2 regions of the Streptomyces sp. NPDC093586 genome follow, and region 2 is predicted to be linked to the other one. Evidence: riboswitches for the same ligand, from Rfam matches in the RefSeq annotation. Region 2 holds a riboswitch; the other holds the start of a gene.
The links. Region 2 has a riboswitch for cyclic di-AMP ahead of ACIRFH_RS12815 (transglycosylase family protein). Riboswitches for the same ligand answer to the same signal wherever they lie in the genome.

Region 1 (4,191 bases), on a different contig from region 2:
GGCGACCATCTGGAGGTGATCAAGCTGATCCCGCCGCTGATCATCGACGCGTCGGACGCGGACCGGTTCGTCGACGCCTTCACCGAGGTGATGGAGGACGCCCACAACGGTGGCGGTCTGATGTGGGACTTCGGAAAGACACTGGTCAGGCAGGCGGTGGCGAACCGCTGACCGGAGGACATCCACCGCTTTGCCTGTGAGGCAAAAAAATTGCCCCACAGGCAAAGCTCGGGCTGAATGGAGGTATGTCCTCCTCCGCGAACCATCAGTCGGACGGGCCGCCGGACGCCGTGTCCTCCGTGGTGGCGCCGCAGCTGCGCGCCCTGCGCCGCCGCGCGGCCCTCACCCTGGAGGCGGCGGCCCGCGCCGCCGGGCTGTCGCCCGCCCACCTCTCCCGCCTGGAGACCGGGCAGCGCCAGCCCTCGTTGCCGATGCTGCTCTCGCTCGCGCGTGTTTATGGTACGACCGTCTCGGAACTGCTCGGCGAGAAGGCCGCGGAACGGGACGCCGTCGTGCGGGCCGGGGGCATGGAGCCGACCGCCGCGGGCGGCTGGACGTACTGGCAGGCCGGCGGTTCCGGCCGCGGGATGCAGGCCCTGCGCGTCCGCGTGCCGCACGGCTCGCAGGGCGACATCGTGCGCGTACACCCCGGCGAGGAGTGGCTCTACGTCCTGCGGGGGCGGCTGCGGCTGCGCCTCGGGGACGCCGTGCACCTGCTCGCCCCGGGCGACAGTGCCCACTTCGACTCCCTGACCCCGCACCGGATCGCGGCCCAGGACGTCGACGGGCTCGAGCTGCTCTTCGTCCACACCCTGCTGCAGAGCCCGACGACGGCGCTGTGCCTGGGGCCCGTCACCACACCGACCCGCCACACCCCCGGAGAGATGCCATGAGTGCCATCCAGGACAAGCTCCCGCGCGCCCTGTGGGTGCGACTTCTCATCTACATCGCCCTCGGGCACGTCTTCGGCGGCTTCCTCTACCTGCTCTTCGAGGTGGGAGCCGGATAGCGCCGCCCGGGAACGCGGGCGGGCGGCTCAGTCCAGCAGCCGCTCGCGCAGCCGTTCCCTGGTCCGCGGGGTGATGCCGAGTCCCTTCTCCAGGTAGGCGTCGACCCCGCCCCAGGTCTCCTCGACGGTCTCGAAGGCCGCGGCCAGGTACTCGGCGCGCGCGTCGAACAGGGGGCTGAGCAGCTCCATGACCTCGGGGGAGTAGGCCGAGGCGGCCGTGCTGCTGCGACGCACCTTGTAGCGGCGGTGCGTCGCGTTCGACTTCAGGTAGTCCTCCAGGATGGCTTCGCGCCGCACACCCAGGGCGAGCAGGGTGACCGCGATCGACAGGCCCGCGCGGTCCTTGCCGGCCGCGCAGTGCATCAGTGCGGGGACGCTGTCCTCGGCGAGCGCGTGCAGCACCCGGGAGTGCTCCGCCGTGCGCTCCTTGATGATCGTGCGGTAGGAGGCGATCATCCGGTTCGCGCCCCGGTCGTCCGCCAGGATCTCGCGCAGCTGGTCGAGGTCGCCGTCGCGGACCATCTTCCAGAACTCGGCACCGTCGGCCGGATCGCTCAGCGGCAGGTTCACATGGCGCACGCCCGGCAGTTCGACGTCCGGACCCTCGAGCTTCTGGTCGGCGGCGTTGCGGAAGTCGAAGATCGTGTGCAGTCCCAGCGAGGCGAGGAACGCGGCGTCCTCCTCGGTGGCGTGCGCGAGGTGGCCGCTGCGGAACAGCACTCCATGGCGCACGCTCCGCCCGTCCACGGTCGGCAGTCCGCCCACGTCCCGGAAGTTGCGCACGCCGGCCAGCTCGGGTTCGGTCGACGGGACCTGCTGCGTCACGGGGGCTCCTCCCACTCCGCCCCGTCGGCGCTGCTCGCCGTCGGGCGCCCAGCCGACGATACGGCATCCCTTGCCTGCGGCAACGAGTCGCCCACAGGGAAGCCGATAGAGCCGAATATGGAGTATCTGGGCCTTCTGCACCAATTGCCCACTTCACACCAACTCGCTGGGAAATAAGGGTAACTGGCGCAACCCTCGTGAGCAGCGTCATAGAGGTGACCGAGCGTTGCCCGTCATGCTCACGTAATTCATGCGCTTTTCAAGGCCGTTTACGGAGAGGGACGCTCACGGAATCGACGGAGTGTGACCGCTCATTCCCGTGAAGGATCAAGCGGAACACCGGTCCGGGGAGCCTCTCGCTTGTCCGTGCGCCTCGTGGTCCCTTACGTTCACCACCGATCCGGACGGACGCCTAATCCTGCCGCCGACCGGAGCCCGCACTCATCCACCACCCGTACACGGCAGGAGCGGGGGACCCACAGGTAAGACCGCCTGTTCCGGTTCCCGGAACAGGCTCGGGGTTAAGCCGCGCCATGACGCGGCCGGACATCTCCAGTCCGCACCCGACAGCTCACCTCGCAGGCGCCGGAGAGGAATTCGCCATGCCCGCGAAGGGTAAGCACCGCCGCACCAAGGCCCAGCGCATCACCCGCACCATCGCCATAGCCGGAACCGGTGGCGCCGCGCTCGCGCTCCCGCTGATGGGTGCCGCCGCCCAGGCCGCCCCCGCGCACTCCGCCGCCGGACAGTCCGTCACGGCCGGCGCGCAGAAGTCGGCCGACAAGGGCTCGGCCTCGCACACCTACGTCGTGAAGAGCGGCGACCATCTCTCGAAGATCGCCGACGAGCAGCACGTCGACGGCGGCTGGAAGAAGCTGTACGCGGACAACCGCGAGGCCATCGGCTCCGACCCGTCGCTCATCCACCCGGGTCTCAAGCTGTCGATCGGCCAGAAGGCCGCGGCCGGCACCACCGCGCCCCCGTCACCCTCGCAGAAGACCGCCGAGAAGCCGGCCGAGGCCGAGAAGTCCTCCGCGCGGACCGCCGAGAAGGCGTCGGACGCCGCGGAGACCACCTCGTCGAAGCCCGCCGCGCCGACGTCCTCGAACACGAACACCCGGTCCGCCGGCACCACCAGCGGCTACACCGCCCCCGTGGCCGGCGCCGGCGTCGGTACCCCGTACCACCAGTCCGGCAGCATGTGGTCCAGCGGCTACCACACCGGCACCGACTTCGTCGTCCCGACCGGCACCTCCCTGAAGGCCGTCGGCGCGGGCACGGTCGTCTCCGCCGGCTGGGGCGGCGCGTACGGCAACCAGGTCGTCATCAAGCTCACCGACGGCCACTACGCCCAGTACGCCCACCTGTCCTCGATCTCCGTCTCCGCCGGCCAGTCCGTGACCGCCGGCCAGCAGATCGGTCTCTCCGGTGCCACCGGCAACGTGACCGGACCGCACCTGCACTTCGAGATCCGCACCACGCCGAACTACGGCTCCGACGTGGACCCGATCGCCTACCTGCGCTCGCACGGCGTCTCCGTCTGACGACGGTTTCCGCGCAGACCCCGCGCCGCCGAAGGCCGGACCCCGATCCCCGGGTCCGGCCTTCGGCGCGTCCGCCACCGGGCTTCGCTTATTCCTGAATTGGCAAACACTTTAGGAGTGGCTTATCTCACCGCCCGTCAACCCCTTCCTACGGTCGCGTAGGTCACATTCCAAGGTGAATCATGGGTCGATGTGGCAGACGATTCGAAGAGTGACAGCAGAGCAGTGATCGGGTCGTACGTGGCGGTGGGGGACAGCTTCACCGAGGGCGTCGGCGACCCCGGCCCCGACGGAGCGTTCGTCGGCTGGGCCGACCGGTTCGCCGTCCTGCTCGCCGACCGGCGCCCCGAGGGCGACTTCACGTACACGAACCTCGCCGTACGCGGCAGGCTGCTCGACCAGATAGTGGCGGAACAGGTCCCCCGGGCGATCGAACTCGCGCCGGACCTGGTCTCGTTCTGCGCCGGCGGCAACGACATCATCCGGCCCGGCACCGACCCCGACGAGGTGGCCGAACGGTTCGAGCGGGCGGTGGCCGCGCTGACCGCCGCGGCCGGCACGGTCATGGTGACCACGGGCTTCGACACCCGCGGAGTGCCCGTCCTCAAGCATCTGCGCGGCAAGATCGCCACCTACAACGGACACGTGCGGGCCATCGCCGACCGTTACGGCTGCCCGGTGCTCGACCTGTGGTCGCTGCGCAGCATCCAGGACCGCAGGGCCTGGGACGCCGACCGGCTGCACCTGTCGGCCGAGGGCCACACCCGCGTGGCGCTGCGCGCCGGCCAGGTCCTCGGCCTGCGCATCCCCGCC
Region 2 (4,191 bases):
GCAGCTGGTTGTACTTGGCGACGCGCTCGGAGCGGGCCGGGGCACCGGTCTTGATCTGGCCGCAGTTGGTGGCGACGGCCAGGTCGGCGATGGTGACGTCCTCGGTCTCGCCCGAGCGGTGGGACATCATGCACTTGAAGCCGTTGCGCTGGGCCAGCTCCACGGCGTCCAGGGTCTCGGTCAGCGAACCGATCTGGTTGACCTTGACCAGCAGGGCGTTGGCCGCGCCCTCCTCGATACCGCGGGCCAGGCGCTCCGGGTTGGTGACGAACAGGTCGTCGCCGACGAGCTGGACCTTGTCACCGAGCTTGTCGGTGATGGTCTTCCAGCCCTCCCAGTCGTCCTCGAACAGCGGGTCCTCGATGGAGACCAGCGGGTACGCCTCGACCAGCTCGGCGTAGTACTCGGTCATCTCGGCGGCCGAGCGCTCCTTGCCCTCGAAGGTGTAGGAGCCGTCCTTGTAGAACTCGGACGCGGCGACGTCGAGGGCCAGCGCGATCTGCTCGCCCGGGGTGTAGCCGGCCTCCTTGATGGCCTCGAGGATGAGGTCGAGGGCCTCGCGGTTGGAGCCGAGGTTCGGGGCGAAGCCGCCCTCGTCGCCGAGACCGGTGGCCAGGCCCTTGCCCTTCAGCACCTTCTTGAGGGTGTGGTAGACCTCGGTGCCCCAGCGCAGCGCCTCGGAGAAGGACTCCGCGCCGATCGGGGCGATCATGAACTCCTGGATGTCCACGTTGGAGTCGGCGTGCGAGCCGCCGTTCAGGATGTTCATCATCGGCACCGGCAGCAGGTGCGCGTTCGGGCCGCCCAGGTAGCGGAACAGCGGCAGGTCGCTGGCCTCGGAGGCGGCGTGGGCGACGGCGAGGGAGACGCCGAGGATGGCGTTGGCGCCCAGCGAGCCCTTGTTGTCGGTGGCGTCCAGGTCGAACATGGCCTGGTCGATCAGACGCTGCTCGGTGGCGTCGTAGCCGACCAGCTCGGGGCCGATCTGCTCGATGACGGCGAGGACGGCCTTCTCGACACCCTTGCCCTGGTAGCGGTTGGGGTCGCCGTCACGGAGCTCGATGGCCTCGAAGGCACCGGTGGAGGCACCGGACGGAACGGCGGCACGCCCCGTGCTGCCGTCGTCGAGGCCGACCTCGACCTCGACCGTGGGGTTGCCTCGGGAGTCCAGGATTTCCCGGGCTACGACGACGTCGATGGACGGCACGAGCATCTCCTTCTTCAATGTGACGCTTCGGTGTGACGCGGGTCCGCGAGGACCGCAGCGGCTCTGCGGGACGAGCCTAACCGGCTCCGGGCGATCGGCCAGCCGGTCACCCACCCGTTGGACAGAACCGAGAGTAAATTGTTTCCGAACGGAACAAAGACCGTTCGCGGAAACCCGGGAAGCCTCCCCGGCACCCGGGGCGTGAAAAACCCGCCCTGGTGCGTACGGGGGAACACGCACCAGGACGGGAGTTGAGGGCGGGCCGTCGCCTACTTGAGGTGCAGCTGCTGGCCCGGGTAGATCAGGTCGGCGTCGTCGACGATGTCGTCGTTCAGCTCGAACAGCTTCGCCCAGCCACCCTTGACGTGCTGCTCCGTGGCGATCGAGCTGAGCGTGTCGCCCTCGACGACCTTGTACTCGCCGTCACCCTTCTCGACCTTCTCGCCGGTCGGGGTGGTGACGGTCTTCTTCGGGGTGACGGTCTTCTTCTCGGCCTGCTTCTCGGCGGCCGGGCGCTCGGAGGAGCGGGAGGCCCTCTGCTCGGAGGAGCGCTCGGCCGTGGAGCCGGTGGACCGGCTCTGCGAGCTCTGGGAGCCGCCGGAGGACTGCGCGGAGCCGGAGGACTGGCTCTCGGCGGAACCGCCGGTGTACGCGGCGCCCGACAGGCCGGTGCCGCAGACCGGCCAGGCACCCTTGCCCTGGCTCGCGAGCACCTTCTCGGCGACCGCGATCTGCTGCGACTTGCTCGCCCGGTCGGCGGTCGGGGCGTACTGCGTACCGCCGTAGGCGGCCCAGGTGGAGGCCGAGAACTGCAGACCGCCGTAGTAACCGTTGCCGGTGTTGATGGCCCAGTTGCCGCCGGACTCGCACTGGGCGACGGCGTCCCACTCGGACGCGGTGGCGGCGGAGGCGTTGCCGGCCGCCATCAGCGGGGCGGCGACGGCGGCACCGGTGACGCCGGCGACGGCGATGACACGGGTGGCCTTGGACGGACGACGATGCTTGCCCTTGCCGGAAAACAGCATGGTTGATCCCCTCACCGACGCCTGCGAGGTGAGCTGTCGGGTTCGGGCCGGTTGAGTTGCCCGGCCGGGTCCCTCACGGAACTCGGCTTCACCCCTAGCCGCTCCGGATCGACTGCCCGGTGCGGCACCTACCTGGGTCCCCCGCTCCTGCCTGCGGCGCTCGAGGCGACGACTGTTCCCGTACCGCCGCTGGCAGGATTCGGCGTTGCGACGGTCGGGGCCCGCGGTGGCGAGCGGTCACGACCGTAGACACGCGCTCCGCGGATTTTCAAAGACGATCACGGCTTCTGAGACCTATCTCTCACGTGATCCAAAACGGACATACAGCCTCTAACCGTGACGCGAACTAGCCCTGGTTCTCGCCCGATTCGCCCGTGACGGTGAGCGTCTGACCGGGCAGGATGTGGTCCGGGTCGGCACCGACGACGTCCTTGTTGTCGGCGTAGAGGGACGGCCATCCCCCGGCGAGGTCAAGGGAGTCGGCGATGCCCCAGAGACTGTCGCCCGAACGGACGGTGTACGAGCCGTCCGTGAGGTCGCGGGTGCCGTCGCCGTCGCGCGAGGCGTGACGCCCCGACGACTCGGCCGTACGGCCGTCCACCCCACCCTCTTCGGCGCTGCCGCCGCGATGCCGGCCGGTCGCGGGGTCCTCGGTGCCGACGAGTCCCGAAATGGCGCCATCCTGCCCCGACTTGCCCGTCTCGTCACCGCTGGGCGCGGCGCCGTCCGCGCGGCCGGACCCCCGCGTGTCGTCGCCGGCCGGAGCACCGGACGGGGAGGACGTGTCGGACTTGGCCGTTTCGCCGGAACTGCCCGACGTGCCATCGGACGTGGCGTCAGGCGTGGCCGAGCCGGACGGCGACGGCACCTGGGACGCGGACCGGGACGGGGAGGGGGTCGCCGAAGGGGACGATTCAGGCCCGGACTCGGTGGAATCGGTCAAGCCGGACGACTCGGACGCACCCGACGCTCCCGGCGCCCCCGGCGCCCCCGGTCCGCTCTTCCCCGTCGACGCCCCGTCACCCGACGCCCCGGTGCCGCCGGACGTGGTCCCCGAGCCGCTGCCCAGCCCCGCGAGCAGCCCGCAGGTCGGCCAGGCGGCGATGCCCTGGTCCGCGAGCACCTTCTCGGCGACGGCTATCTGCTGCGAGCGGCTCGCCTGGTCGGCGCTCGGCGCGTACCCCAGACCGCCGTACCGCTCCCAGACGTCCTGGGACAGCTGCAGGCCGCCGTAGTACCCGTTGCCGCCGTTCTGGCTCCAGGCGCCGCCCGTCTCGCACTCGGCGACCCGGTCCCAGTTCGTCCCGTCGGCCGCGTGGGCGCCGGTGGCCCCCAGGAGCGGGATCGCGATGGCGGAGCCGGTCACTCCTGCGGCGACGACCAGGGCGGGAGCCTGACGGGGGCGACGGTGACGACCGTTCCCGGAGAGCATGCGACGACCTTTCACGAGACAGCGAGGACGGCGCGGCGAGTGGTGCTCGGCAGCCACGCTGATCCGTGAACGTATAGGGAGATGATCGCTTGTCACAAGTTCATGCCGCACAGATCACGTGAAGATCACAGAACTGAGCGCGTGTCACGTTTGCATCGGCGACGGATCGTTCCCGGGCGGCGGGGGCACCGGCGTGAACGTCACCGGGAGGGTGCGCAGCCCCCGCATGATGAGCCCGCCGCGCCAGCGCAGTTCGGCCGGATCCGCGGCGAGGGCCAGGTCCGGGAGACGGGTGAGGAGCGTGGCGAGCGCGGTCTGCCCCTCCAGCCGGGCGAGCGGCGCGCCGAGGCAGTAGTGGATGCCGTGGCCGTACCCGAGGTGCTGGCTGTCCCGGCGGGAGAGGTCCAGGGTGTCCGGGTCGGTGAACCGCTCCGGGTCCCGGTCGGCGGCGGCCAGGACGACGAGGACCGGGTCCCCGGGGGCGATGTCCTGCCCGCCGATGGTGAGCGCCTCGGTGGCGAAGCGCC

Region 1: it holds a riboswitch for cyclic di-AMP, as region 2 does, so the genes downstream of both, ACIRFH_RS35985 (peptidoglycan DD-metalloendopeptidase family protein) here and ACIRFH_RS12815 (transglycosylase family protein) in region 2, are expected to answer to the same signal.

Annotation. Positions count from the first base shown of each region.
Region 1 is NZ_JBIWJA010000073.1:5,011-9,201, reverse strand. Features, by position in the region: gene ACIRFH_RS36005 (aspartate aminotransferase family protein) at 1-171, shown strand, start outside; gene ACIRFH_RS36000 (helix-turn-helix domain-containing protein) at 246-893, shown strand; gene ACIRFH_RS35995 (DUF6126 family protein) at 890-1,009, shown strand; gene ACIRFH_RS35990 (tyrosine-protein phosphatase) at 1,037-1,834, opposite strand; cyclic di-AMP (ydaO/yuaA leader) riboswitch at 2,274-2,432, shown strand; gene ACIRFH_RS35985 (peptidoglycan DD-metalloendopeptidase family protein) at 2,437-3,378, shown strand; gene ACIRFH_RS35980 (SGNH/GDSL hydrolase family protein) at 3,604-4,191, shown strand, end outside.
Region 2 is NZ_JBIWJA010000009.1:142,012-146,202, reverse strand. Features, by position in the region: gene eno (phosphopyruvate hydratase) at 1-1,207, opposite strand, end outside; gene ACIRFH_RS12815 (transglycosylase family protein) at 1,477-2,232, opposite strand; cyclic di-AMP (ydaO/yuaA leader) riboswitch at 2,236-2,401, opposite strand; gene ACIRFH_RS12810 (transglycosylase family protein) at 2,579-3,664, opposite strand; gene ACIRFH_RS12805 (cytochrome P450) at 3,809-4,191, opposite strand, start outside.